Regions from separate parts of the Paenibacillus sp. RUD330 genome, predicted to be linked through region 2. Evidence: predicted binding sites of a transcription regulator. Region 2 holds the regulator's gene; the other holds the start of a gene.
The links. Region 2 encodes LexA, which represses DNA repair genes until DNA is damaged. Its sites were predicted from a motif close to CGAACATATGTTCG; they were not measured.
Positions count from the first base shown of each region.

Region 1: a site for LexA is predicted at 8,705-8,718, ahead of recA (recombinase RecA). Genes of this name have one in related genera too.

Region 1 covers NZ_CP022655.2:3,029,834-3,044,905, forward strand. The annotation lists gene CIC07_RS13690 (2-oxoacid:ferredoxin oxidoreductase subunit beta) at 1-802, opposite strand, end outside; gene CIC07_RS13695 (2-oxoacid:acceptor oxidoreductase subunit alpha) at 789-2,540, opposite strand; gene CIC07_RS13700 (dipeptidase) at 2,693-3,661, opposite strand; gene CIC07_RS13705 (stage V sporulation protein S) at 3,782-4,042, opposite strand; gene CIC07_RS13710 (TIGR00282 family metallophosphoesterase) at 4,169-4,963, opposite strand; gene rny (ribonuclease Y) at 5,028-6,572, opposite strand; gene CIC07_RS13720 (RecX family transcriptional regulator) at 6,760-7,440, opposite strand; gene recA (recombinase RecA) at 7,566-8,630, opposite strand; gene CIC07_RS13730 (competence/damage-inducible protein A) at 8,916-10,166, opposite strand; gene pgsA (CDP-diacylglycerol--glycerol-3-phosphate 3-phosphatidyltransferase) at 10,374-10,949, opposite strand; gene CIC07_RS13740 (YajQ family cyclic di-GMP-binding protein) at 11,084-11,575, opposite strand; gene CIC07_RS13745 (helix-turn-helix domain-containing protein) at 11,815-12,753, opposite strand; gene CIC07_RS13750 (DUF3388 domain-containing protein) at 12,777-13,541, opposite strand; gene CIC07_RS13755 (DUF3243 domain-containing protein) at 13,721-13,972, opposite strand; gene ymfI (elongation factor P 5-aminopentanone reductase) at 14,088-14,837, opposite strand; gene yfmH (EF-P 5-aminopentanol modification-associated protein YfmH) at 14,834-15,072, opposite strand, start outside.
Region 2 covers NZ_CP022655.2:2,555,995-2,571,066, reverse strand. The annotation lists gene CIC07_RS11695 (ribonuclease H-like domain-containing protein) at 1-648, opposite strand, end outside; gene CIC07_RS11690 (DEAD/DEAH box helicase) at 689-2,935, opposite strand; gene rnz (ribonuclease Z) at 3,394-4,350, opposite strand; gene metH (methionine synthase) at 4,383-7,823, opposite strand; gene CIC07_RS11675 (1,2-dihydroxy-3-keto-5-methylthiopentene dioxygenase) at 7,979-8,521, shown strand; gene CIC07_RS11670 (HAD family hydrolase) at 8,696-9,481, opposite strand; gene CIC07_RS11665 (hypothetical protein) at 9,535-10,050, opposite strand; gene CIC07_RS11660 (aldo/keto reductase) at 10,147-11,133, opposite strand; gene CIC07_RS11655 (DUF896 domain-containing protein) at 11,135-11,326, opposite strand; gene CIC07_RS11650 (LysM peptidoglycan-binding domain-containing protein) at 11,488-11,952, opposite strand; gene lexA (transcriptional repressor LexA) at 12,163-12,786, shown strand; gene CIC07_RS11640 (hypothetical protein) at 12,933-13,505, opposite strand; gene CIC07_RS11635 (GNAT family N-acetyltransferase) at 13,677-14,132, opposite strand; gene CIC07_RS11630 (TetR/AcrR family transcriptional regulator) at 14,379-14,924, opposite strand.

The DNA of each region.
Region 1 (15,072 bases), 470 kb from region 2:
CTTCCGCAAATCCGCTGACGAGATTCTCGTACGAGCGGCGCTTCGTATCCTGGTAGACGAGGCCGGTAACCAATCCGTTCGTCTCCATGATCTTCGTCATCGCGGCGAGGCGGTTCGACGGGTCGTAGCCTTCTCCGGCTTCGCCGTCGAGGTTGACGATGTTCTCCTTGAACCAGTCGTAGGTATTGACCTTGTTGAAGGTTACGCAAGGGCTGAATACGTTGATGAGCGAGAAGCCTTCATGCTTGATGCCGGCTTCGATCAGCGCGGTCAGCTGCTTGAGATCGCTGGAGAACGATTGGGCGACGAACGTCGCGCCTGCCGACAGAGCGATTTCGAGCGGCGACAGCACGGATTCGATGGAGCCTTCCGGCGTCGACTTCGTCTTGAAGCCCTCGGCGCTGCGGGGCGACGTCTGCCCCTTCGTCAAGCCGTAGATCTGGTTGTCCATGACGATATACGTCATGTTGACGTTGCGGCGGATCGCATGGACCGTATGGCCCATGCCGATCGCGAAGCCGTCGCCGTCGCCGCCCGAGGCGATGACCGTCAGCTCGCGGTTGGCCAGCTTGACGCCTTGCGCGATCGGGAGTGCCCGGCCATGGATGCCGTGCAGGCCGTAGGCGTTGATGTAGCCCGAGATCCGGCCGGAGCAGCCGATGCCGGAAATGACGGCAAGCTGCTCCGGCTCCAGGCCGACGTTGGCGGCAGCGCGCTGGATCGCCGCCTGGATGGAGAAGTCGCCGCAGCCCGGGCACCAGTTCGGCTTGACGTTGTTGCGGAACTCTTTAAATGTTGCCAACGGGGGTCAACTCCTTTTTGGATGCTTCGTACACTTCGGACGGAAGGAACGGATTGCCGTCGTATTTGAGCACGCTGCGAATTTTGTCCGAGTAGCCGCAGTGCAGCTTGATCTGCGAAGCGAGCTGGGCCGTTGCGTTGTTCTCCAGCACGATGACCTGAGAAGCCTGGTCCAGATAAGGAGACAGCTGATCCGTCGGGAACGGATGGATCTGGCGCACCTGCACATGGTTGGACGCGATGCCGTCCTTCTCCAGGCGCGTGCGGGCCTCATCGATCGTTCCGCCCGTAGACCCCATGCCGATGATCAGCAGGCTCGGCTTCTCATGGGGAGCGTCGACGCGGATCGCCTCCGGAATCTGCAGGGAGGCCAGCTTGCCCAGACGTTTGTCCATCATGCTCTTGCGGTTCGCGGCGCTTTCGGACGGCCTTCCCGTCTCGTCATGCTCGACGCCGGTCACATGATGCAGGCCGCCCTTGTCGCCAGGCAGCGAGCGCGGGGAAACCCCGTCCTCGGTAAGCTCGTAACGCTTGAACAGCTGATGCTGCTCCAGCTCCGGCAGCTCGCGCTGCAGCTTGCCGCGGCGGATCTCGATGCGGTCATAATCGATCGGCTCGCAGCTTTGCTTGCCGAGGGACAGCTGCAGATCCGTCATGACGATGACCGGCACCTGGTATTCCTCCGAGATATTGAATGCCTCCACCATGTCGTAGAAGCAGTCCTCGATGGATGCAGGCGCGATGACGACCTTCGGAATCTCGCCATGCGTGCCGTAGACCATCGCATTGAGGTCGGATTGCTCCTGCTTCGTCGGCAGTCCCGTCGAAGGTCCTCCGCGCTGCGTATCCACGATGACGAGCGGCTGCTCGGTCATTCCGGCGAGGCCGATCGCCTCCATCATGAGGGACAAGCCTGGGCCTGCGGATGCCGTCATCGTGCGCACGCCGGCATAATTTGCCCCGATCGCCATCGTCACCGCCGCAATCTCGTCCTCCGTCTGGACAACCGTGCCGCCGAACTTAGGCAGCTTCTTGATCAGGTACTCCATGATCTCGGATGCCGGCGTGATCGGATACGCGCTCATGAGCCGGCAGCCCGCCGCAACCGAGCCGAGGCCGATCGCTTCATTGCCGATCATGAACAGCTTCTGCTTGCCGTCGGCCGGTTCGAGAGCGAACTCCTCGAGCGGACCTCCCGCCTGCTCCAGCACGAATTCGGCGCCGCGCTTCACGGCTTCGACGTTCTTCTCGACGATCGCCGGACCTTTGCGGCCGAATTCCTCTTCGACCGCTTTGTTGAACACTTCGAGCGGAAGGCCGAGCAGCGCCCAGGATGCGCCGGAAGCGACCATGTTTTTCATGAGCGAAGTGCCGAGATCCTCGGCGATCGATGTGATCGGCACGGCGAACAGCCGCGCATCGCTTCCTTCCGGCAAGGCAGGATTGAATTTCGCGTCCGCCACGACAACGCCGCCGGGACGGAGCTCGGGCGCGTTGAGATCGATGCTTTCCTGGTCGAACGCGACAAGAATATCGAGATCATCCGAGATGGCCCGGATGGGGGATGTGCTGATGCGGATCTTGTTATTGGTATGTCCGCCCTTGATTCTCGAGGAGAAATGACGGTACCCGTATAAATAATAGCCGAGGCGGTTGAGAGCGGTGGAGAAAATCCGGTCGGTGCTCTCCACGCCTTCGCCCTGCTGGCCTCCTATTTTCCAAGACAGCTGACTGATCACTTGCGTCCAACTCCTCATCTGCTATGAGACCTTTTTCACAATCTCCATAAATTTTATGCCTCCACCTTTAAAAATGCAAGGCATTATCGAGAAAAGTTCTCATACAGGAATCCGATGGAACCTATAACAGAAACTGATAGTTGCCTGATGCCTCATTCCGACGGCAGCTCGCTCAGAAGGAAGGAAATCGCGTTGCCGTTCATGAAAGCCGCGGCTTGCCGCGCTCCGAACTCGCTGACGAGAGCGGAGCGCAGCGAGCGGACGTCGCCGGGATGCCGAAGGCCCTGCACATACAGCTCGATGCCGTCGAAGTCGGACCCCAGCATGATGTGCTTCTCTCCTCCCAAGGCGCATATATGCTCGATATGCCGAAGGATGTCGCTGATCCGCACCTGCTCCGCGCTGCTGACGAAATAAGGCACGTAGGTCATGCCGATCCTTCCCCCCAGCGCAATGACAGCCCGAAGCTGATCGTCGGTCAGGTTTCTCGGATGGGCGCAGACCGACTTCGCGTTGGAATGCGAGGCGATGAACGGCCTCTCTGTCCGGTCCGCCAGCTCCCAGAACCCTTTTTCCGTCAAATGCGACACATCCAAAATGATGTCGAGCTCGTTGCAATGCCGGACGAGCTGCCGCCCTTTTTCCGTGAGTCCGCCTTGCCGTTCTTCCATGACTCCGTCCGCTGCCCAGTTCCCGTAGTTCCAGGTCAGGCCAAGCATGCGGACTCCCAGCCGGCGCGCAAGACGCAGCATCGCGAAGTCGCCCTCCAGCCCGTCCGCTCCTTCCAGCGTCAGGACGGCGGCGATCCGGCGTGCGGCAAGGCTGCGCTCAAGCTCCTGCCTGGTTCCTACGAACCGGTAGGCATCATTGGAGACGATCTTTTCGTAAAAGAGGTCGATGCTGCGGAGAACGGCGTCGAATGTCTTCGGCCTGCTTTCCGTCAAATAAATCGCATAGGCCTGAAGCATATAGCCTGCGGCCAGCTGACGGTCAAGCGTCACATCGAGCTGCCTGCTGCCGGAGCCGCCAGCGGCTTGGCAGACGTCGAGCTCCGGGTTTCTCAGCAGCTTGCTGAGCACGTCGCAATGCAGATCCGCAACTCCGAGTACAGGGTGTTTCATGGCGCTGCAGCCTCCTGTTCCGTTTCCTGCTCTTGCATGATATGAAGCCATAACCTTGAATGGACGCAAAAAAACCTGCTTACACCGTAAACAGGTCGAATGGGATAAGTTGTCCGGTCGTCAGCGCGGCTCTACGATCAGCTTGATGGCTGTGCGGTCTTCGCCGTCGATGACGATATCGGTGAAGGCGGGAATGCAGATGAGGTCCACCCCGCCGGGAGCGACGAAACCTCGAGCGATCGCCACGGCCTTGATCGCCTGATTGATCGCTCCAGCCCCGATCGCTTGCAGCTCAGCAGCTCCACGTTCCCTTAGAACTCCAGCCAGTGCCCCTGCGACGGAATTTGGATTGGACTTAGCGGAAACTTTCAATACTTCCATGGAAAGTACCTCCTCGGGAATGATGGGTAGCTGCAGCTCTACACTACTTTCATAACCTATTCGAGAGAGGACAAAAAATTCCTTCTTCCATTCCGATACCCGTCTCCAGGATTCGCCATCGTTCTTTCAGTACATCGCTAGAGACGTCTCGGTCAATCGAATTTTCTCCAGCTTCGCGGCCTGCCCGGTCGTTTCGTCCATGTGGACGATGAGTCCGTGCAGATGCCAGTCGCCTTCATCCACGATAAATCTCGACGGAAGGCCGGTCAGGAACTTGTGCAGCACGGCGTTCCGCTCCATTCCGAGGATGCCGTCCATCGGTCCGGTCATCCCTACATCCGTCAGATAGGCGGTTCCGCCCGGCAGGATCCGGTCGTCGTTCGTCTGCACATGGGTATGCGTGCCGACGACCAGACCCGCCCTGCCGTCGAGATACCAGCCCATCGCGATTTTCTCGGATGTCGCCTCCGCATGGAAGTCGACCATGACGCAGCGCGTTTCTTCTTGCAGCAGCTCCAGCTGCTCGTCCGCGACACGGAACGGATCGTCATTCGGCGGCAGGAATGTCCTGCCCTGCAAGTTCAGAATGCCGAGCTTCTTGCCGTTCACCTTGATGACGGCCGCTCCGCGGCCGGGCGATTGCGGCGAGAAGTTGGCCGGACGGACGATCCGCTCCTCATCGTCGATCCACTCGAAGATGTCCCGGTTGTCCCAGGTGTGGTTGCCCATCGTAATGCCGTTGACGCCCCAATCAAAAAACTCTTTGGCGATCGCGGCCGTTATTCCCCTGCCCGCCGCCGCATTCTCGCCGTTCACGATGATGATGTCGGGATTGTATTTGGACCGGAGAGCGGGCAGTGCCTTGCGCAGCGCCGTGCGGCCGACGTTGCCGACGATGTCTCCGATGAACATGACTTTCAACATGACTTGCCTCCTTCGGATTGCAAAGAAAATCCCGCTCCGGAGAGCGGGATGATCCACGGTGTTACTTGGCGTATTCGACCGCGCGCGTTTCCCGAATGACCGTGACCTTGATATGTCCCGGATAATCGAGCTCGCCTTCGATCTTTTTCGTGATGTCTCTGGCGAGGCGGAACGCCTCGGTATCGTCGACCTTTTCCGGCTGAACCATGACGCGGACTTCGCGTCCGGCTTGGATGGCGTACGATTTCTCGACGCCGTCGAACGATTCGGAGATGGCTTCCAGCTTCTCCAGACGCTTGATGTACGTCTCCAGCGTCTCGCGGCGTGCGCCAGGGCGTGCTGCGGACAAGGCGTCTGCCGCTCCGACGAGCATCGCGATGACGGAAGTCGCTTCGCAGTCGCCATGATGGGATGCGATGCTGTTGATGACGACCGGATGCTCCTTGTACTTGCGGGCCAGCTCGACGCCGATCTCGACGTGGGAGCCTTCCACTTCATGGTCCAGAGCCTTGCCGATGTCATGCAGCAGTCCGGCGCGCTTGGCGAGCGTGATGTCCTCGCCCAGCTCGGCGGCCATCAGCCCGGTCAGATACGCGACTTCCATGGAGTGCTTGAGCACGTTCTGGCCGTAGCTCGTCCGGTACTTCAGGCGGCCGAGAATCTTGATGAGATCCGGGTGGATGGCGTGCACGCCCACTTCGAAAGTAGCCTGCTCCCCATACTCGCGGATCCGCTCGTCCACCTCGCGGCGGGATTTCTCCACCATCTCTTCAATTCGAGCCGGGTGAATACGTCCGTCCGCAACGAGCTTCTCAAGTGCGGTGCGGGCGATTTCACGCCGGATAGGATCGAAGCCGGACAAGATGACCGCTTCCGGCGTATCGTCGATGATAAGATCGATACCCGTCAAAGTTTCCAGTGCGCGGATGTTGCGGCCTTCCCGGCCGATGATCCGGCCCTTCATTTCTTCGTTCGGCAGCGTGACGACGGATACGGTCGTCTCCGCCACATGATCGGCGGCGCAGCGCTGGATAGCCAGCGAAATGATGTCGCGCGCCTTCTTGTCCGCCTCTTCCTTCGCCTGCTGCTCGATTTCCTTGATCATCTGAGCAGTTTCGTGGCGGACTTCCTGCTCCACGTTGGTGAAGATGATGGTCTTGGCATCCTCCGTGGTCAGGCCGGAGATCCGTTCGAGCTCGCTCTGTTGCTGCCTGTAGATGGAGTCGATCTGATCCTGTGTTTCTTCGATTCGTTTCTCCTTGTTGGCTACCAATTCTTCTTTGCGTTCGAGTGCTTCTAGTTTTTTATCCAGTGACTCCTCTTTTTGCAGCAGCCGTCTTTCGAGACGCTGATTCTCGTTGCGTCTCTCCCGAATGTCTTTGTCCGCTTCAGAACGGAGTTTATGGATTTCGTCTTTCGCTTCCAGCACGGTTTCCTTCTTCAGGGCATCCGCTTCCTTCTTCGCCTGCTCGACGATTTGGACGGCAGCCTGCTCTGCACTGGAAATCTTAGCCTCGGCGATCGACTTTCGGACGAAGTAACCAATCCCAAAGGTAATCGCGCCAACAACGAGAACGATCAAGATCCACCAAATAACGGGGCTCATCTTGTTCACCTCCTCGTTGCATTCACCAAGGCTGAAAAAAAGCCGGGAATGATATTCAGTTGTTGCGATTCGGTTCCAAACCGTGTCTAAGACTGTAGAATGGAGACTAATAATCTTGAACCCATTTACGAAAGGAAATACATCCCTTTCACTCGCGGATGCACTATTAATGTAGCTTTACGCAATTTCAATTGTCAAGCCAGAGCCCTTCGGTCTCCAGCTCCTCCCCTTCCGACACATGCCGCACGGCCTCCCGGACCAGATCGCCCTGGAAACCGCGGCGCAGCAAAAATCCTGTCAGCTTCAGCCGCTTATCGCGATCCTCGCCTTTTAGGCTCCGCCATTTCTTGGCCGCGGCCTTGAATGCCGCATCCCGTTCGGCTCCGACATCGAGCGCTTCGATCGTCTCGCCGGCGGTCAGCTTCGACACCCCGCGCTGCTCCAGCTCCTGACGGATCAGCCGGCGCCCCTTCTGGCTGCTCTTCACCTTCTGGGCGGCGTACATTCTCGCATAATCGCGGTCATCGATGACCTTCTCCTGCTGCAGCCGTTCGACCGCATAGCGGATATCCGGCTCCGTGTATTCCTTGCGCTTCAGATAGTCCGCCATTTCCTTGGCCGTCCTCATTTTGAATCCGGCATAATACAGAGCTGAGGCATAAGCCTTATACCGGTCTCCCTCCGATTGGATTCCCTCCAGCTCCTCGCTGCTGAGAACGCTCCCTTTGAGCAGCCTATACTTGACGAGTATATCCTCATGGACGGAAAACTCCGGCTCCTCATTCCCGTCCAGGCAGATCCAGTAATAGGAACGTTTGCGGGAGTCAGGCTCTACCTTGGTCACGACTTTCTCGCTGCTGTCCTGCATAGTGCCTCCTTCCTATCCACGATCGGATAGCTTGAGCAAAAAAGCACCTCTGAACGATTCAGAGGTGCTTCCCTGTCAGGCCGGTCTATTCCGTGCAAGAACTCCTGGAATGCTTGCAGGACGGCTTAAACGTCCAGCTCCAGCTCGTCCAGCTCGTCTTCCTCTACAGGAGGATTGATACCCGCGGCTGCCCGCTCGGCGGCAGCGTTGAGGTTATGCGCCTCGCGAATTTTGGTATCGATCGTATCCGCTACGGCAGGGTTGTCCTTGAGAAACTGCTTGGCATTCTCGCGGCCTTGACCAAGACGGTCGCCGTTGTAGCTGAACCAAGCGCCGCTTTTGTTGACGATGTCCATCTCGACGCCGATGTCGATGATGCTGCCTTGACGGGAAATGCCTTCTCCGTACATGATGTCGATCTCCGCCTGCTTGAACGGAGGCGCCACCTTGTTCTTCACGACTTTGATCCGTGTGCGGTTGCCCACGACGTCGTTGCCTTGCTTGATGCTCTCGATGCGGCGCACGTCGAGACGAACGCTGGAGTAGAACTTCAGGGCGCGGCCGCCGGGAGTCGTCTCCGGATTGCCGAACATGACGCCGACCTTCTCCCGAAGCTGGTTGATGAAGATCGCGATCGTCTTCGACTTGCTGATGGCGCCGGACAGCTTGCGCAGCGCCTGCGACATGAGGCGCGCCTGAAGGCCGACGTGGGAATCGCCCATCTCGCCTTCGATCTCGGCCTTCGGCACGAGAGCGGCGACGGAGTCGATGACGATGACGTCTACCGCGCCGCTGCGCACGAGCGCCTCGGCGATCTCGAGAGCCTGCTCGCCGGTATCCGGCTGCGACAGCAGCAGCTCGTCGATGTTGACGCCGAGCTTGCTCGCATAAAGCGGATCAAGCGCATGCTCCGCATCGATGAAGGCGGCTTGGCCGCCCGTGCGCTGCACTTCCGCGATCGCGTGGAGAGCGACCGTCGTCTTGCCGGAGGATTCCGGACCGTATACTTCGATGACGCGGCCTCGCGGGAATCCGCCGATGCCGAGTGCGATATCTAATGCGAGGGAACCGCTGGAAACCGTCTCTACGGTCATATGCGTGGACTCGCCTAGTTTCATAATGGAGCCTTTTCCGAATTGTTTCTCAATCTGGCGGAGAGCCATATCTAAAGCTGCGCGGCGATCTGACAAGAGATCCACATCCTTCATTCATCATTTTATAGTTCTATTATAGCCTGTTTGCATCACTTTGCCAAGCTTTTTTTCGAACATACATTCGCTTTTCTTGTCCGCGGCGCCACCTCCGTATCCGCTGCGGCATCCGGACGAAAAAGAACCGCAGCTGCGCATGCAAGCTACGGTTCTTCCGTTAACTGTCTCCATTGTAGACCATTCCCGATGCCGAGAAAAGAGCACATGGAATGCAGCCGGAGCCGGACCGGCTGCCGCCGGGCGCGTTGCTCCGAAATCCGCGGCTCAGGATTCCTTCAGCAATGTCCACAGCCGGTACAAGGCGTGCTTGGCCGCCCGCATCCGCACCATTTCCCGGCTGCCGCCGGCTTGCAGCGTGTATACGGAAGCCTCCATGCCCTTGCGCGAGATGCCGATGTAGACAAGTCCGACCGGCTTGCCCTCGGACTCTCCTGGACCCGCTACGCCCGTTATGGATACGCCCCAGTCGCTGCCGGTCGTCTCGGACACCCGCTGGGCCATCAAGGCTGCCGTCGCCTCGCTTACCGCCCCCGGCGCTCCCGCGCCCTCCAGCATCTCCATCGGAATGCCGAGCAGCCGATGCTTGAGCACATTGGTGTACGTGACGACGCCTCCCAGGAACTCTCCGCTGCTGCCGGGCCTCGAGGTGATCAGCTCGGCGAGCAGCCCGCCGGTGCAGCTCTCGGCGCTGCTCAGCCTGTGCCGGCGGTCGCGCAGAAGCCGCAGGACCGCTTCCTCCAGCGGGATGTCCTCCTGCGCATACAGATAGCTGCCGACCCTCGACTGGATCGTCGCGGCCATATCGTCGATCCGCTTCAGAGCTTCCGCTTCATCCGGCGATTTGGACGACAGGCGGATCGTCACCTCTCCCTCCTTGGCGTAAGGAGCGATCGTCGGATCGGTCTGCGCTTCGATGAGATCGATCAGCTCATGCTCCAGCTTGGATTCGCCGATGCCGGCAAATCGGAGGATGCGGGAGTGAAGCGTCGCTCCACGGCCGTATTCCTGAAGGATCCAGCTTGTCGCGGGCCCCTCGAACATCGGTTTCATCTCCATCGGCGGTCCGGGGAGCAGAATATAGCGGATGCCGTCCTGTTCAAGGGCGTTGCCGACGGCGAGTCCCGCTTCGTTGTCCAGCGCGGCGCTTCCTTCGATCGAGTTCGCCTGCCTGAGGTTGCTCTCCACCATATGGGCGCCGCGGCTCGCGAAGAAGGCTTCCATTCTCGCCAGGGAAGGCTCGTGGATCACCAGCTTGCGCCCGAGCATGCCGGCAAGCACGTCCTTGGTGAGATCGTCCATCGTCGGCCCTAGGCCTCCCGTGAAGACGAGCAGATCGGCCCGGGAAGCAGCGATTGAGATGGCTTCTTTCAGCCGGGAGGCGTTGTCGCCGACGACCGTCTGGAAAAACACGTCGATGCCGAGGGCTGCCAGCCCTTGGGACAAATAGCGCGCGTTGGTGTTGACGATTTGGCCAAGCAGCAGTTCCGTTCCGACCGCAATGATTTCGGCTTTCATGATGGCATTTCTCCTCCAGGATTGGGTTTGTCGCAGCAAGAGGCTCATGACGGCGAGACAATCGGCGGGAGCGTAGTCCATGCACAGGCTCCTCGATGCCGGTCAAGCGTTCCAAGGCAAAATGAAGAATGGAGCCGGCGGCGCCATCCTCCAGCGTACAAGAAAGGCCCCCGATCCCGGCGGGGATCGATGGCCTTGTCCAGCCGGTTATTCAACCGGGATAAGATTGCGGTTTTTGATGAAGTAGTCGATGCCCGACCATACCGTAATCAATGCGGCAGCCCAGCTCAGGATCAGATCCAGAGGCAGGTCCAGGAATGCACCCGGGAAGTTGTTGAGCAGCAGCACAATGATCATGGCGATCTGGACGCCTGTCTTCCACTTGCCCCAAGTGCTTGCGGCGAGTACGGAGCCTTCCAGCAGAGCGATCTGCCGAAGGCCGGTCACGGCGAATTCGCGGCTGATGATGACGATGGCGAACAAAGCGCTCAGCTTGTCCATCTCGACCAGCGAAATAAGCACGGCTGCGACGAGCAGCTTGTCGGCGAGCGGATCGAGCAGCTTGCCCAGATTGGTCACCATCTTGTTCTTGCGGGCCAAATATCCGTCCAGGCCATCCGTGCTGGCCGCGATAATGAATATCAGCGTGGCGATCATCTGCGTGTACGTAATTTGATAGTCCCCGAACTTAAAGGATCCCAGATCAAGACGGATCAGCAAAAAGAACATGATTACAGGCACGAGAAAAATACGCGCAAGCGTGATCTTGTTGGCCAAATTCACGCGGGTTCCCCTCCCTGACAAAACTCTAACCTAAAGTATGTACGCTACCCGGGAGGCCATTCTCAAAAGAACGGACATAGCCGGTTCCTATACGATAAAAGTATAAACGAACCGAAAACCCGCTGTCAAAATTGTTACCGGAAATTCGTGTACTGCAGGTCCAGCTCGAGGTTCGCGCCGCGTAGCAACGCCATGACAGCCTGCAGGTCGTCGCGGCTCTTGCCGGTCACGCGCAGCTGGTCTCCCTGGATCTGGCTCTTCACTTTCAGCTTGGAGTCGCGGATAAGGATATTGATCTTCTTGGCGTCGTCCTGGCCGATCCCCTGCTTCAGCTTGATGCGCTGGCGCACGGTGCCGAGCGAGGCGGCTTCGATCTTGCCGAAGTCCATATTCTTGATCGGGACGTTCCGCTTGATCATCTTGGTCTGGAGAATGTCGATGACGCTCTTGAGCTTGTACTCGTCGTCCGACTGGACGACCAGCTCTTCTTTCTCGAGCTTGATGCTGCTCTTGCTTCCTTTAAAATCAAAGCGGTTCTCGATTTCCTTCTCCGCTTGGACAATCGCGTTGTTCAGCTCCTGCAGATCGACCTTCGATACGATATCAAACGAATTTTCGGAACTCATGGCAAATCCTCCTTACATGGCATTCCTCTTATTATAAAACATCCGGCTGCGAAAGTATAACCGGCGGGGCCGCCGCCGGATTCCCAAGCAATAAGCCTGCGGTCCTGGGCCAGCTTCCCTTTTGCACCGAGCACGGACAGCATCACCGGCTTCCGTTCATCCTTCTATCTTTCCGTTCCGCCCTCATTTCCAACCGCGAAATACAAAAGACATCCCGCAAAGGGATGCCTTGTCGTGTGCTAGTGGCTGTTCTCGGAATCGGAGCCGCTCGCGCCGTCGGCTGTTCCGGCCGAATCGGCATCGCCGCTCCCGGATGACGCATCCGCTCCGGATGCCGGCTCAAACTGGATCTTCTTCGAGCTTGGACGGTCTCCGTCGTCGATCAGCTGGCCGCCGACCGTAATCTCGGTATTGTCCGCGCGTCCGGTATTGAGGTAAATGACGTCATCCACCGGTACGGACAGAGTATCGCCGGCTTCGGCCGCCTTGTTGTACAGGAACTCGCCTTTGGGACCGCCTTTGCGGACCTCGATCCATGCGGTGCCGGTAAAGCTCAGTTCAATGGTGACGGCTCCGTTGGTCTTGTAGTAATCGATCTTGCCCGACTTGCGGTCGAACGTGACAGCCCCTTCCGGAGTCGGGGTCGGCGTCGGCGACGGAGTCAGGCTAGGCGTCGGGCTCGCCCCTCCGGCAGCGTCTCCCGGAGACGGCGATTGTCCGGGGCCGGGCGTATTCGTCGTGATCGGCGTTTCGTCTGCGGTCGGCGTTTGCCGATCCGGCTTAATGACGAAAATCCAGATCAAGACGACGATCAGCGCCAGAAAAGCCCACATCAGCACGGAAAATCCCAGCTTGCCGACCCGTTCGGAGGTCGCCCGCGAAGTCGATGCCTTGCGCGGCGGCTGCGGGGCGGCAGCCGGCTCTACAGCCGAGGCCGCCGGAGCCGCGGGAAGCTCGTTCTTGTAGTAGTTCAGAAGCTCGTCGGCGTTGAGGCCGACCGCCTCCGCGTAGTTCTTGACGAATGCACGGGCATAAAAGCTGCCTGGAAGCGCGGCGTAATTGCCTTCCTCGATCGCCGTCAGGTAATGCTTGCGGATTTTGGTCATCTCCTGCACCTGGTCCAGGGAGAGTCCCATTTCTTCCCTTGCCGTGCGCAGGGTTTGGCCCAATTCAGACATGGTTGGCCATGCCTCCTCTCAAATTAAAAATCGTTATAATTGACGGTGAAGGAATCATAGGAGATTTCTTCGTCCGGCGTATTGCGAAGCTCGATAATCGTCGTAAAAGTGCTGTAATCATAATTGGATTCGCGGATAAAGATGTCCGGATGCTCGATGACCTTGGTCGAAGGCATCTCCATGATTTCCTGGAGAAGGGCGTGATGGCGCTCGTTGGAGCGGATCGTGCTGACGATGCCGTCGATGATGAAGATGTTGTCGGGATTCATTTCCTCGGTCGACAGCTGGCTGCGGACCGTCTGGCGGAGCAGCGTGGAGGAAACGAACGTCCAGCGCTTGTTGGAGCAGACGCTGCCGGCGATGATGGATTCCGTCTTGCCGACCCGCGGCATGCCGCGCAGCCCGATGACCTGGTTGCCGTCCCGCTTGAAGATCTCGCCGAGGAAATCGACCAGCAGCCCGAGCTCGTCCCGCGTGAAGCGGAAGGTTTTTCGATCATCCGAATCCCGTTCGATATAACGTCCGTGACGCACCGCGAGCCGATCCACCAGGCTCGGAGGACGCAGCTTGTTGACGGTGATGTTCTCGACCTTGGCAAGCATCTTGCCGAGAATCTCGATCTTCTCGTCGTCGTTGGTCTGGAGCAGCATGCCGCGGGTGCGGTCCTCCACCCCGTTGATCGTAATGATGTTGACGTTGAGCATGCCGAGCAGGGAGGCGATATCCCCAAGCAGGCCAGGCCGGTTCTTATGTATTTTGTACTCCATATACCACTGTTTGGATTCCATTAATCACACCGTCCTGGGGGAATGAGCTGTCTTTATGCCCTTCATTATAAGCCTACATTCTACATGATTCGGCAAAAAACCGCAATGATCATGCCGACGATTTTTCGACGGCGGAAACTTGGTGTCCACAGCCAAGTAGAAAAGCCCCCGAATGGGAGCTCTCCGCCAAAAGTCGATGATTAACCGTGATTGACCAGCTTCACCATGAGGCGGGCAATCGTCTTGCGCTCTTCCTCGTCTCCGACGTCCCAGATCTCCTTCAGCACGCGCTGCTCTTCGTTTTTCGGATCGACCTTCTCATCGAGGAAAGATCCGATCTCATAAGCGAGGTTGCCGAGAGTCTCCTCGGTAAGCCCCATCTTTTTGCCCTGCTCCACGCGGTCGGACAGAAATTCCTTCCATCCTTCAAAGCTCGAAAGTACAGTAGACATGCTTCGTCGCCTCCTTGGTCGAATAGAGAAAGAAATCATCAACGACCCTATTGTGTGCGGAGGCCATCTTCCCTATACGACGACCAGGGCTGGAAAAAAGTTGCGGCCGGACCACTCATGTGATCCAGCCGCCGTTCGGACTGATGACCTGTCCGGTTATGTAGGATGATTCCGGCAAGGAAAGGAAGTAGACCAGCGAAGCGATCTCGTCCGGATGGGCCAGCCTTCCGGCCGGAATTTCCTCTTCGAGCGCCTGAAGCTCGCCTTGATCGAGATGGCTGTTCATTTCCGTGTCGACCGCTCCCGGAGCGACTGCGTTGACCGTCACTCCCGACGGCGCCAGCTCCTTGGCGAGCGACTTCGTGAAGGCGTTGACCCCTCCTTTGGTCGCGGAATACAGCACCTCGCAGGATGCGCCGGAGATGCCCCATACGGAGGAAACGTTGATGATCCTCCCCCAGCGCGCGCTGACCATCGGAGCCATGAACAGCTGCGTGCAGAGAAACAATCCCTTGAGATTGACCGCGGTCACGTCGTCCCATTCCTGCTCGGTGAGATCCGCCAGCATGCCGTAATGCGAAATGCCCGCGTTGTTGACGAGAATATCCGGAAGCAGCCCTGCCGCTTCCAGCTTCTCCTTCATTCTGGCCAAGCTTTCCCTGGATCGCATGTCGGCGGAGACCGTCATGACCCTGCCGCCGCCGAGAGCGATGCATTCCCGGGCCGTTTCATTGGCGCGCTCATGCGAATTCAAATAATGGATGACCACATTCATCCCTTCCGCGGAAAAGCGCCGCGCGATGGCGGCGCCTATGCCCCGGCTTCCCCCGGTGATGAGGACGGTCATCTCCTGCAGGCTTTTCATGCTTCCGCCGGAGGCAGCACGACGGACACGGCCAGCTGGCCGAAGTCGAAATGCTCTCTCAGCCGGGCGTCGGCTTCGTCGAGCGTGATGCTCTCGTAAGCCGGCAGCAGTTCGAACAGATCCTGTCCGCGGAATTTGTACCGGGTGAATTCGCCTGCGATCGACTCGGGGGAATTGAGCATTCTCAGGTAGCTCCCGATCCGCTTGCGCTTCGTTCTCTCGAAAGCTTCGGCAT
Region 2 (15,072 bases):
GCTCCTCGACGGGTGGAGAAAATCCAGATGCAGCAGCTCAGGCGTCCCGCGGAAGCCGTTCATGATGAACCGGGATTGAACGAGCGGCCAGTCGAAGGAGCGCCCGTTGTACGTGCCGAGCCAGCGGAAGCGCGGCAGCAGGAGCAGCAGCTCCTGCAGCATCGCCCGCTCCTCGGCGGGATGGCGGATCAGGAACTGACGCAGGATGAAGGCTCCGTCCTCGAAGTACGCCAGCCCCATCATGAACGGGACGTTGCCCGTCCCGGCCCCGAGGCCGGTCGTCTCCAGGTCGAGGAAAAGGACGTTGCCGGCATGGGGCGCCTCGCCCGCCTCCGGATGGAAGGCGCCGAGCTGACCGGCCGTTCCCGCCCACTCCGCGAGCGAATGATGCCCGCTGCGGTGGCCGAGCGGCAGCAGGAGACGCCTCTCCAGGCAATCGCCGGCTTCGTTCGCGACGAGCTTCACGCCGTGGCGGTCCCATTCCGGTCCGGCGGAGGCGAGCCCGCCCGCTGCCGCTTCGGATGGAGATGCGTCCTGCACCGGCTGTTTCACCGGAAGCTCAGCGGCGGCAGGAAACCCGGCCGCTTGATCCGCCTCTGCGGTCTTGATTCCTTTCAGCCGGTTCATTTTCTCGCGCAGGCTGCTCATGAGCCGCCTCCTCTCTTCTGTCTGGCGATCCCATAAGGTATCACAACCGCTCCAGAAGCCGGATGCTCCTTCGCTTGAGGTCGCTTCCCTCTATTTCCGTGCCGATGCAGGAAGGGCATCCGTCCTTGCACGGGCAGCCGGAAATCATGTTCAGGGCCGCGTCCCGAACCTCGTCGAACCGCTTGTACACCTCGTCCGCCAAGCCGATGCCACCCGGATAGTGGTCATAGACGAATATCGTCGGCAGCTGCGTATGCGCCGCCTTGATCTGCGGCACGACATGGATGTCGTTCCGGTCGCACATCGCCAGCACGGGCACGATATGCTTGAGCACATGGGCGATGCCGAGCAGGAGCTGCTCCAGCGTCTTGGCGCCGATGTCGTCGTCGACCTGCCTGAGCTCGACCCAGGCCGATGACGTATGCAGCTCCTCCTCGGGAAGATGGATCGGCCCCGATCCGATATTCTCGAAGGTCGACATCTTGATCTTCTTGAAGATCGTCGGAATGGCATTGACGGTGACATCTCCGAAGTGCAGGGAGCCCGCCCGCCGCTCCTTCGTCTTGTCGATTTCCAGCACCTTGAGGTTGATGGCGAGATTGGCGTCGGTATAATACTCCACGTCCACTTCGCGCACATAAGCTTTCTTGTGGTCCCAATCGAGCTTCTCCACCTGGAACTGGACGCCCTCATGAAGGTAGATCGCCTCGTCGTGCAGCAGCGTCATGGCGCTGAACCGGTCCATCTCCCCGATGATGCGCACGTTCGCGACGTCGGACTGGTCGACGATGACGACATTTTCCTGGGAAGCGGAGCGCAGGCTGATGCCGCTGGCAGGGAACGACTGGTTCGCCCAGTAGAACGTATCGGCGTTTTTGTGCAGGACGCGCTCCTCGACCAAATACTCCATGATGTCGCCGACATCAAGCGGACCGTACTCCTCGCTTTCCTTGAAGGGCAGCTCGTACGCCGCGCACTTCAAGTGATCGACGAGGATGATCAGATTCTCCGGGTTAATCCGCGCCGCCTCAGGACTCCGCTCGAAAAAGTAGTCGGGGTTGTGCACCATGTACTGGTCGACCGGCGTCGATCCGGCGACCATGACGATGAGCGACTCCCCGTGGCGCCGTCCCGCCCGTCCCGCCTGCTGCCAGCTGCTGGCGATGCTGCCGGGGTAGCCCGTCATGACGCATACCTGGAGCTGTCCGATGTCGACGCCGAGCTCCAGCGCGTTCGTGCTGACGACGCCGAGAATATCGCCGCTGCGGAGCCCCTTCTCGATCTCGCGCCGCTGGTTCGGCAGGTAGCCGCCCCGATAGCCGCGGATCGACTTCGGCCCGATCTCTTTTTTCACGAGCTCCTGGATGTGGCTCAGAATGATTTCGACCCGGACCCGGCTTCTGGCGAAGATGATCGTCTGGATCTTGTTCTTCAGGAATTCCTTGGCGAGGTTGTTGACCTCGACGGTCGCGCTCCGCCTGATGTTGAGCGCTTCGTTGACGACAGGCGGGTTGTAGAAGACGAAATGCTTCCGCCCCCTCGGAGCGCCGTTGTCGTCGATCAGCCGCATCGGGCTTCCAGTGAGATGCTCCGCGAGCTCCCGCGGATTCGCGATCGTCGCCGACGTGCAGATGAACACCGGATTGCTGCCGTAAAAAGCGCATATCCGCTTCAGCCGCCGGATGACGTTGGCGACATGGCTGCCGAATACGCCGCGATATGTATGCAGCTCGTCGATGACGATGAATTTCAGGTTCTCGAACAGGCTGACCCACTTCGTATGATGGGGAAGGATGGCGGAATGGAGCATATCCGGGTTGGTGATGACGATATGCCCGGCCTTGCGCACGAGCTGCCGGATCGCAGGGGAAGTGTCTCCGTCGTACGTATAGCTTTTAATGTCGATGCCCATTTCCCGGATGATTTCGTTCAGCTCGCTCTTCTGGTCCTGAGCGAGAGCTTTGGTCGGGAACAGATACAGCGCCCGGCTGGAATCGTCGTCCGCGATCTCCTGCAGCACGGGCAGATTGTAGCAAAGCGTCTTGCCCGAGGCGGTAGGCGTCACCGCGACGACATTTTCCCCTTTGCGGACTGTCTCGTACGCGCTGCTCTGATGAGTGTACAGCTCCGCGATGCCCCGCTTGCCGAGGGCGTCCTCGATCCGCGGGTCGACGCTCTCGGGCATCGGCCGGGTCCGCGCCTCCTGCGGCTCGATTTCATGCCAATTGGCTATATGTTCATTTCCGCGCAGCTCCTGGATCAGCTCGGAAAGAGTTTTCTTTTTCATCATGATGCCGTCACCTCTTCTAGTGACATTTTAGCGAATATCTGTTCGTTTTGCCAGAACAATAGAAAGAGTTTCCGAGAGAGGCGAGAGCTTCGAGCGTCTTTCCGCGCTCCATACCTTTCGCATCATTTATATTTAATTGCATAAATTATTAATATCGACAAATGCAGACTCGATTTCCGCTTCCCGCAGAACCATCCATGCCTGTTGATGCTGCGTCTCGACAGCCTTCCGCAGCGCGCCTGCGCCGGAACGTCTCGATCCCGCTTGATCCCAGCCGCCTGCTTCCGCTGGCGGTCCGGATCCCGCCCGGCAAGAACAGCACTGCGGCATTCCCCTCCTTCACAGGGGCAGGTGAGCCGCCGCAAGGCAAACAGCCATTTCCCGCCGATACGGAAAATGGCCGTTCTTGGAACTCTATAGATAAGCTCATCGCGGCAGTGCTGCCGCCCTCCGGCTCAAATCCAGCAGGAGCCCTCCGGCTCGTCTTCACCCTGTCTGGGAATAGGGACGGTCAGAAGGTCGGCTCCCGCGTAGGATTCCGCAAAGATGCCGCGCGCCTCGGCGACCAGCGCCGGCATGTCCTCGTCGCGGTAGCGGCTGCTGAAATGCGTCATGACCAGCCTGCGCGCGCCCGCTTCGGCTGCGGCGGCGGCCGCCTGGAGCGTCGTGGAATGCCCGTACGCCTTCGCTTTGTCCGCCATCGCCCCTTCAAACGTCGCCTCGTGGACAAGCAGATCCGCATTCTTGGCCAGGCGTGATATCGCCGGGCAAGGAACCGTATCGCCGAGGACGGTGACGATCCGCCCCGGCAATGCAGGTCCAAGCACGTCGCCGCTGCGGATGACGCGTCCGTCGTCGAGCGTGATGTCCTTTCCTTGCTTGAGCAGCCCGAGCTGAGGGCCGAACGGGACGCCTAACGAGCGCGCCTTGGCGGAGTCGAGGGCGCCGGGCTTGTCCTTCTCGACGATCCGGTACCCCCAGCTCGCCACCCGATGATCCAGCCTGTCCGCTTCGACGGCATACAGCTCATCCTCGTAGACGACGCCGGGCGCCAGCTCGGTGATCTCGAGCTCATAGTCCAGATGCGAGGCTGTCAGCCGGAAGACGGCCTGCACATACTCGCGGATTCCTTCCGGTCCGAACAGACGGAGCTTGCCTGCCCCGGGGTGGTAGGAGCGGCTGCTGAGCAGTCCGGGCAAGCCGTTGACATGATCCCCGTGCATATGAGTGATGAACACGGCTTCGACCTTGCTCATCTTGAGCGGAGTGCGCATCAGCTGATGCTGGGTCGCCTCTCCGCAGTCGAACAGCCACACCGAGCAGCGCGGCTGCGGAAGCGTCAGGGCAACGGAGGTCACGTTGCGCAGGCGCGAGGGCCTGCCGGCGCCGGTTCCCAATAACGTCAGTTCCATTTATGGCGGCTCCCCCTTCCATTCCATTTCCGTTAAGCTTTGTCGACGTTGAAATACTTGGCCTCGGGATGGGCGAACACCATCGCCGACACCGATGCTTCCGGCTCCATCATGAAGCCCTCGGTCAGCTCGACGCCGATATCCGCGGGATGCAGCAGCTCGAACAGCGGGCCCTGATCCTCCAGATTCGGGCAGGCCGGGTAGCCGAACGAAACCCGGATGCCCTGATAGCGGGCGCCGTGGCGCTGCTTCATCGTCATGTCCGGAGAATCCGGAATGCCCCACATATCCCTCATCATATGATGGACGCGCTCCGCCATCCCCTCCGCCACTTCGAGAGCGACCGACTGCAGGGCATGGGAGCGCAGGTAGTCGCCTTTGTCCTTCCATTCTCCGGCCAGATCGCGGACGCCTTCTCCCGCCGTCACGACGAGGAATCCGACATAGTCCATGATGCCGCTGTCCACGCTCTTCAGATAATCGGCCAGGCAGAGGTAAGGCTCGACCTGCTGCCGCGGGAAGCTGAAGCGCTTGAGAACCCGGGAAGGCTCCTGCGGATCGTACACGACGATATCGTCGCCTTCCGATTGGGCCGGGAAAAACCGGTACATGCCGTGAGCCCGGATAATTCCTTCTTTAACCGCTTCATGCAGAATGGAATCGACCGTATCCTTGAGCTGCATCACCTTGGGCTCGCGGGCCGCCAGCAGCTCCTCCACCTTGCCGCGCACGCCGAGATGATGGCCGAGCAGCATCTGCATGTTCACATAAGGAACGATATGCGGGATAGGGACGTTGCGCAGAATATGGCGGTCCAGATCCGGCGGCAAATACACGGGAGCATCGCGGTTGATGGAAGAGCGGACCGCGCGGGTCTGCTGCGGCAGCTCCGGCTTCTCCTCCACGGCGACGGCGCCGCCGGCCTTCGCTTCGGCATGCTCTTCATTCATGCGGGCGCGATGGTCCTTGTCCATCAGCTTGTTGGCGAGGTCGAGGCCTTCCATGGCGTCCTTGGCGTAGAGCACCAGGCCGTCATATTCCGGACCGATCCGCGTTTTCGTGAACTTGCGGGTCAAGGCGGCTCCGCCGACCATGATCGGCACGTCGATGTCGGCATTGCGGAGATCCTGGGCCGTGATGACCATCTGCTGCGCGGACTTCACCAGCAGACCCGAGAGGCCGATGGCGTCCGCCTTTTCCCGGCGCTGGGCTTCGATCAGCTGCTCCGGCGGCACTTTGATGCCCAGGTTGACGATATGGTACCCATTATTGGAAAGAATAATTTCGACCAAATTTTTGCCGATGTCATGCACGTCGCCCTTGACGGTGGCCAGGATGATCTTGCCCTTGACCGACGACTCTGTCTTCTCCATGTGAGGCTCGAGATGCGCGACGGATGCCTTCATGACCTCGGCGCTCTGAAGCACCTCGGCGACGATGAGCTCATTGTTGTTGAACAGCCGTCCGACCTCGTCCATGCCTTTCATGAGCGGGCCATTGATGATCTGCAGGGCGGAGTATTTGCCGAGAGCTTCGTCCAGATCGGCGGACAAGCCTTCCTTGGTCCCTTCCACCACATAGGAAGCAAGCCGCTCTTCCAGAGGGAGACTGGACACCTTCTCCTTCTTCTCGACCTTCTTCTCGCGAAATGCCGCGACGAAAGCGGCCAGCGTCTCGTCGTTCGTGCGGTAGATCAGGTCCTCGGCCAGCTTGCGCTCATGCTCGGGAATGGATGCGTACCGCTCCAGCTTCTCCGTATTGACGATCGCATAATCGAGGCCCGCCTTGGTGCATTCGTACAAATACACGGAGTTGAGCACCTCGCGTCCGGCTTCCGGCAGCCCGAAGCTGATGTTGCTGATGCCTAGGATCGTATGGCATTTGGGCATCGCCTGCTTGATGAGCCGGATGCCCTCGACGGTTTCCTCCGCCGATCCGATGTACTGCTCGTCGCCCGTTCCGACAGGGAACATGAGGGGATCGAAAATGATATCCTCCGGACGGAGGCCGTATTTGTCCACGAGCAAGTCGTAGGACCGCTTGGCGACCTCGAGCTTGTCCTCTCTTGTGATGGCTTGTCCGCGCTCGTCGATCGTGCCGACGACGACGGCTGCCCCGTAACGGTGGATGATCGGCACGACCTGCTCGAATTTCTCCTCGCCGTCCTCCAGGTTGATGGAGTTGATGATGGCTTTGCCTTGGCTGTACTTGAGCGACAGCTCGATGACCGCGGGATCGGTCGTGTCGATGACGAGCGGCGCCTTCACAAGCTTGACGACGATGTCGAGGAACTTCTTCATGTCCTCGCTTTCGTCGCGGTCCGGATCCTGGAGGCAGACGTCGATGACATGGGCGCCCTTCTTGACTTGGGCGCGGGCGATTTCAGCCGCTTCCTCGTATTTGCCTTCCACGATGAGGCGCTTGAACTTGCGCGAGCCGAGCACATTCGTCCGTTCGCCTACCATGTAGGGACGGTTGTCGGATTCGATGTAGACCGTCTCGATGCCGGATACGGCTGGAGGATGGCTGCCGCCGCGGCCGCGCGGGGCGTACCGGCTCATCGTTTCCGCCATCGCCCGGATATGCTCCGGAGTCGTGCCGCAGCAGCCGCCGGCGATGTTCAGCCAGCCGTTCTCGGCGAACGCGCCCATCTTGAGGGCGAGCGACTGGGGAGATTCATGGTAATGGCCGTTTTCGTCCGGGAGGCCCGCATTGGGGTAACAGCTGACGGCCGCCAGCGAGATATCGCTCAGCGTGCGGATATGGTCGCGCATGAATTCCGGGCCTGTCGCGCAGTTGAGCCCGATCGAGATCGGATTGAGATGCTCCAGGGAGATGTAGAAGGATTCGATGTTCTGGCCGGCCAGCGTCGTGCCCATCGGCTCGATCGTGCCGGATATCATCAGCGGCAGCGTCTTGCCTGTCGCCTCGTAGGCGTTGCGGATCGCGATGCTGCCCGCCTTGACGTTGAGCGTGTCCTGGGATGTCTCCAGCAGCATGCAGTCGACGCCGCCCTCGATCAGAGCGACCGCTTGCTCGAAATAGCTGTCCACCAAGCCTTCGAAGGTGACGCCGCCTGTCACCGACAGCGTTTTCGTCGTCGGACCGATCGCGCCCACGACGAAGCGCGGATGCTCGGCGGTGGAGTACTTGTCCGCCGCTTCCCTCGCGATGCGCGCTGCCGCGAGATTGATCTCCCGGGCCCGCTCCGGAATGTCGTACTCGGCGAGAACGATGCTCGCTCCCCCGAATGTATTGGTCTCGATGAGATCGGCTCCCGCCTCCAGGTACTGCTCATGGATGCTGCGGATGATCTCCGGCCGGGTCAGCACGAGCATCTCGTTGCAGCCCTCCAGCTCCTCGCCGCCGAAGTCTTCGGCCGTCAGATCGACCTGCTGGATCATCGTGCCCATGGCTCCGTCCAGTATCAAGATGCGCTTCTCAAGCATTTCCTGCAAACTTGGCTTCGACAATCTTCTGCACCTCTCCGTCAAAAATCGTTATCCTTTAGTCTATCAGATCAACGCTGGAGTGAAAAGAACTGTAATCGACAACCCCCGAAAGTTGATTTATAATAGGAATTAGCGCTATATTCAATTCATTTCAATGGGAAAAGAGGGAATTGCCGATGGCTGAAATCCGCATCCGCAATACGAACGAACGCATTTCCGGCGATGATCAGGTGAAAGCATTTTTGGACTCCCAAGAGGTGCTTTACGAGCACTGGGACATGAGCAAGCTCGACGCGTCCCTGCAGGAGAAGTTCACCCTGAGCGACGACGAAAAAGCCTCCATCCTGGAAACGTTCGACTCCGAAATCCGGGATCTGGCCGGCCGCCGAGGCTATCAGATCTGGGATATCATCACCCTGTCCGAGTCGACGCCGAATCTGGACGAGCTGCTCCAGAAATTCGAGAACGTCCACACCCATACCGAGGATGAGATCCGCGCCATCACAGCCGGCAAAGGCATCTTCATCATCAAGGGCTCCGATGAAGTCGGCTACTTCGACGTCGAGCTTGAAGCCGGCGACGTCATTTCCGTGCCGGAGAACAAGCCCCACTTCTTCACCTTGATGGACAACCGCAAGATTGTCGCGGTACGCCTGTTCATCGAGAAGGACGGCTGGATCGCCCACAACTATTCCGATCCTGAATTCCAACAAGCTTGATTGCCGGCGCCAAAAAAGGCTGCCGCCCGCCGTCTTCGATCGAAGACGGCAAGGGCGGCAGCCTTTTTATTAGCGGATGGTCATTCCTATCGCCGATTTGCGCTGCCGGCCGCATTTCCGCACCGGTCGCTCGGGACGCGGATGATTTGCGTATCGGCACCGGCATGCGGCGCTTCATGCAAGCAGCGGTATGAGCTGATCCAATCTCGTAATTTCATGGCTGGGCACGATTTCCGGATTCTTCGCCTTGCCGCCCCGGTTGATCCATACCGATGTCATGCCGATCGTATTCGCTCCGAGAATGTCGGTCGTAAGCTTGTCTCCGACCATGATGCCATCCTCCGGATCCACTCCGAGCAGCTCAAGCGCATGGCGGAATATGCCGGCATCCGGCTTGCCTTTGCCGTAATTGCCGCTGATGACGATCTCATCGAAGTAGGAGGTCAGCTCGGGCACGCCGAGCAGCTTCTCCTGCTGCAGATCCGGGGATCCGTTCGTAAGCAGAAGCAGCTTGTACTTGCCTTTGAGGGCTTCAAGCACCTCGAAGGTCTCTTCGTATACGATCGGCCGCTCGCGGCGTTCCTTCGGGAAGCGCTCGGCAAGCTCCGCTCCAAGTAACGGATCGTCGATCCCGACAGCCGAGAGGCCGCGGGTCCACGCATCCTTCCGGTAGCCTGGAGCGAGCTGCTCCAGCTTGCGGAACGATTCCAGCTCTCCCTCCGCAAAGCGGGCCCACAGCCCTTCAAGCGGATTGATGCCGATTTGCTGCGTGAACGGGAACGTTTCATAAGAGCTGTACAGCTCTCTCGCCTCCCGCTTCACCTCCGCCTCCAGACGCTTCGGATCTGCGCCGGACTGCTCCTGCGCCCATTCGCAAGTGGCCTGGAAGGCTTCGTCCACGCTCCGTTCGTCCCACAGGAGCGTATCGTCCAGATCAAACAGGACCGCTTTCTTCGCCATCTCTCTCTTCCCCCCGAACCATTATGTCCCTGCTGACGGCTGCAAGCCCGATGTCACTTCTGCGTAAAAGGAATGCCGTTGCGGGCGGCGAACTGCTCCAGGCTGGCCGCCATCCGGTCCGTAGGATATCGGTTCAGCACCCGGGAGAACACCCAGTTCGCCCCTTTGACCTGCTCGATGACGACATAGCTTTTCATGACCGAGATGCCTTTGATGGCTTCTTTATTCAGTCGCTTGTCGCCGGTCATGCGGCGTGTCTGCACAAAATCGGCTCCGACCGCCAAATAGGGGCGCCTCAGGAAGAACATCAGGGCCAGGAAGACGTACATCGCCACGACGATCCAGTTCCAGTTCGTCGCTCCTTCATCTTTTGGAAGGATCAGCACATACAAGGCGACGAACAGCACCAGCATGATCGGGGAGATGTAGTTGCGGCCCTTGAACCGTTCCGTACGATCCCCGGATACCGCGGGCTTGATGGCGGTCTGTCCCCTCTTCTTTCTCGTTGCATTGATCTGCGCCGAATTGCGGCGTACTTTGCGTTCCCAGGAACGAGACAATAGGGTCACCTCTGCGTTTGATTTTGTCGGCCTGGTTAAGGCGGCTTGTCCATATACGTAAGCGGGGCGCCTCCCGTTTCGCGTGGAGACGCCGACGGCCCGCTGTCAGAGAGGCCTGCGGAACTTCTCCAGGAATCGCGCCGGATATTCCGAAGGAAGGCGGCTCGCCTCGTCCAAAGCTTCGAATTGCTCCTTCGTAAGCTCCCAGCCCGCAGCTCCCATGTTTTCTTCGTACTGCGCGTAAGTGCTCACTCCGAAGATCGGCGATGTGATGCCCTTCTGCTGGATGAGCCAGCGGAGAGCCGTTTGCGCCGGCGTCTTGCCGGCTTGCGCAGCGACCTCCATCAAGACGTCCAGGATGCGGAAATTAGAATCCGTATTCCGGTATTGCCAGGAGCTCTCGCCGGCATTCGCGGTCAGCCTGCCTTCTGTCGGCTCCTGGCGCCCGTAACGGCCGGTCAGGAAGCCTCCGCCGAGCGGCGCCCATGGAATGATGCCGACGTTCTCCTCCAGGCAGAGAGGCACCATCTCCCTGTCCATCTCGCGGTTCAGGAGGCTGTATTGCGGCTGCACGCTGATGAAGCGCGACCAGCCCCGGCTGTCGCTCATGGCGAGCGCCTTCATCATCTGCCAGGACAAATAATTGGAGCATCCTATGTATCTGATCTTGCCGGCGGAGACGAGATCGTCCAAAGCGCGCAGCGTCTCCTCCAGCGGTGTCGCGTGATCCCATACATGGACCTGATAGAGGTCGATATAATCGGTTCCGAGCCGCTTCAGGCTCGCTTCCACGTTCTGAACGATATGCTTGCGCGACAGTCCGGCTCCGTTGATATGCTCCTCCGTCTGCATGCGCACCTTGGTGGCCAGCACATATTCGTCCCGATTGCCTGCGATCGCCCGTCCGACGATCTCCTCCGACCTGCCCCCGGCATAAACGTTGGCCGTATCCAGAAAATTGCCGCCCTCGCCGCGAAAATGGTGGATCATGCGTGCCGCCTCTTCTTCGGATGTCGTATTGCCGAACATCATCGTGCCGAGGCACAGCTCCGATACGGCCAGCCCGCTTTTGCCGAGCAATCGGTATTCCATGTTATCGGCCTCCCTTTTTCTCGTCATCCACCCATTCAATGGTGTCCAGCTGCTGCTTGAAATTGCGCTTGAAGTTGGCCAGATACTGCTGTCTGAGCTGCGTCCGTTCTATGACTTCCTCAGGCGTCAGCCCGACAGATTTGTGCTTGCGGGAAAGCTCGTTGATCCTCGCGATCAAGGCATCGATATCCACTAGTCGTTCACCTCTGTTCCTTGACGTTTCCTTCTAACTTTGAACTACGGAGAAGAGCTTGTCAAGAAAGCCAAAAAACCCCGGCGATGTCCGCCGGGGCTGATATCTGCGTAGATGGAATTAGACGCTCATAAGCAGGCCGAAGCTCCGATAGAAGCCGTTCAAGATTGCTTGGGAATGATCAAGGTCTGTCCCGCCTGCAGATCGGAATCCTTCAGCCCGTTGCGCTCCTTGATCATGAAGACGCTGCGCCGGATGTCGTTGGAGAGGCCGGAATTCCCGGCGATGGACCAGAGCGTGTCTCCGCTCGTCACCGTAATGGTAAGCTCGCCTTCCGCTGCGGGGGTGATGTGAGATGAGCTCGCTCCGGAAAATCCCCAGAAGCTGGAGAAGGCCAGAAGGAACAGGAGCGCTGCCGCTGCATAAGGAAGCATTCGGCGCGGACGGCTGCTTCCGGCTGTCCTTGCCGAGACGGAGGAGGAACGGGTGATGAATCTGGAGTCGCCGGCGCCTGCTCCGGGACGGAAGCATTCCTTGAGATAAATATGTTCCTGCTTCTTCTCTTGCCTGCGGACCGTTGCCTCAGAGCCGCGCTCCGGCGTGCTGTATCCAGATAAAGTCATCATGACCGTTCACTCCCCAAACGTTTGTTCTTATTCACAGAATAACACGAACATTTGTTTTGGTCAACGCTTATTTGGAACGTATGTTCGCAGAACGCACCCGCCCTATGCGAACGGCTGTTTCTCGAACTTATGTTTGTACGAACTCGGGTTCTGTGCTATACTTTCCCTACATATTTCTTTCTACTAATTTCTAGTTTTGGAGTGATTGCGATGTCTAAAGTGTCCAACCGCCAGCAGGCCATTCTTGACTTCATCAAGAACGAAGTCCGGGACAAAGGCTATCCACCTTCAGTACGTGAGATCGGCGAGGCGGTAGGCCTGGCATCCAGCTCCACGGTGCATGGCCATCTGGACCGCCTGGAGAAGAAGGGCCTGATCCGCCGCGACCCTACCAAGCCGCGCGCCATCGAGATCCTCGACGGCGACGATGCCGCCATGCTGCCCTTCCCCGTCTCGATCAGCCGCGTTCCCGTCGTCGGCAAGGTGACGGCCGGAGTGCCGATCATGGCGACCGAGAACATCGAGGAGTACTTCCCTTTGCCGGCTGATTATGTCGGCGACCACGAGGTGTTCATGCTGAGTGTCGTCGGGGAGAGCATGATCGAGGCGGGCATACATAATGGCGATTACGTCATCGTCCGCCAGCAGCCTTCCGCCAGCAACGGCGATATCGTCGTGGCCATGACGGAAGATGACGAAGCGACCGTCAAGACATTCTACAAGGAACGCGACCATATCCGGCTTCAGCCCGAGAACGCCTCCATGGAGCCGATCCGGCTCAAGAATGTGACGATTCTCGGCAAGGTTATCGGATTGTTCCGCAATCTTCACTGAGGCTTGTCCCATTCCAGAGAATAGGAAGTCCCTTCCATTACCCCCCTATATTCCGCTTTATTCAGTCATTCGCGCACTCTGACAGAGTGCGCGTTTGTTTTTCAAAGGTTCTTATTTTTCGCTGTTATTCGCTGCTTCTCGCCACGTCAACGGAACTTCTCATGGAAAAATTCGTTCAGGTAAATATGCTTGGAGCCAGGATATTGGAAGCTCATGTAGAACCCCGAGGATTCAAGATGAATTCCGGCCAGGTACCGGCTTCGCACATAGGGCCTGATCAATCGGCGGAACCTTTCCTCCTGCCCGCTTCGAATCAGAACCGCCGCCTCCCTGGCGAAGGCGCCGCTGCCGGCCAGCTTCCGGTAGAGCGGCAGCACGGCTGCCGAAAGCCTGCGGAGCACGGCTGCCGAGAAAGCGAATTGCGCCGTTCCGGGAGGAATGGTCGTCGCATTCGTGTACGCCTGGACAGGCGGCGGATATTTGAAGTCCACGAAAAAGCCGATGCCGTTCGTACTGAACGAATGGACCGGCGCAAGCGGAACCTCCTCCCTGAACAGCTTCAACAGCGTATCGAGATCCGCTGCCCGCACAGCCGCGCTCCATTCCTCGGCGAACGGACGGCTCCGAACAAACCTGGCGTACAGCGGCAGCATGCTGGAGGCCGTCCGCGCGAGCACGATTCCCGACACCCGAGCCCGCGGCTTTGATTGTCTTGCCACGCTCTTCCCCCCTGTGGACCGGATTAGGATCGACATCCTCCGGCAAGATGCCTATGAGTATGAGCCTATGCCCCTCTAAGATTGTCTGAGAACAAGAAAAAACGGCTTGTCCGACAGGACAGCCGCTGATAAAGGCATATTGAACAAGAGCAAAGCACCAGGAAATGTCGTTTATAACGGTTTTGTCATGAATACGCTGTTCGGGTCCTCCACATACTCGGCGAACGGTCCGCATTCCATGAAGCCAAAGCTGGCATACAAATCCCGGGCTGGAATGAAAGCCGCCATGGAGCCCGTCTCCAAGCTGATCCGCCCGTAGCCCCTTCGTTTCGCTTCCGCGATGATATGCTCAAGAAGCTTTCGCGCAACCCCTTTCCTCAGATGCCTCGAAGCCGTCCTCATGGACTTGAGCTCGCCATGACTGTCGTCCAGCTCCTTGAGAGCGCCGCAGCCGAGCAGCTCATCCCCTTCCCATACGCTCCAGAACGTAATTTCCGGCTTTTTCAAACCGCTGAGATCCAAGGCATGCATGCTTTCAGGCGGAGAATTGCCGGCCATCGCCTGGAGATGTTCCCCGATCAAGGCCTGGATTTCAGGTCCGTTCAAGTCGTCCACAGTCATGCGCATCATTCGCTTTCTCCCCCAACCAATCCGTTTACCGTATTATATCGGCGTTCAGCCCAGGAAAAAAGGGAAATGCGGAAACAAAATGTTCCTCTTTTAGGCCTTGCTTTTAGAACGGTTTGGCTGATCATCAACGCCATGTATGCGTTCATTGCCATCCCGGCAGCTTCCGAACGCATCCGAGGTCTCCTTGTATCGTTGTTCCCATTCGCGCTCCGAGCGCCGGCAACCGCATCAGCCTCTGACTGCCTATAGGTTCCTGTCCAAGAGCAGGCCTACTTGTTCGGCAATGCTTTGAGATGAACCGGGTATTTCTTCTTTGAAATATGACTCCACAATTCCGACTACAGCCGCACCAAAAAACTGCAGAACCACCTCTTTGCTCAGACCGGCATTTCTCCCTGCCGCAGCATCCGCTTCGCTTTCCAGTTCCTCGATGACGAAATCATGGAAGCGGCTCCGAAAAAAAGGAGCTCCCTTGCTCGACAGCATCGCGGAAAAGAAGGAATAGTGCCGTTCAAAATAATCGAACCAAAGTGAATTTCCTTCTGCAAATGAAAGATCGGACCCGACTGCGCACAGCTTTCTCAGCTCGCCGATATGCTCTTCAATCAACTGGTCCAGCAAGTCGTATTTGTCCACATAATGATGATAGATCGTTCTGCGGCCGACGTTGGCCCGGTCAGAAAGATCTTGCATGGTGATCTCATCGAAGCTTTTCTCGGAAAGAAGCTGAATGAAAGCATTCTTGATGGCCTCTTTAGACTTTAGTATTCTTCTGTCCACGGTCGACACTTTAGCCATCACCATACTTTTCTTTGAATTTATCGCACCATTCACATCGCCTTGTGCAATAAGGCGCAAACGCCTCCAGATTGATCCTTGCAGACAGTCAGCCGCCATCTTATATTATACACATATGTGCGATATCGCACTATAATGC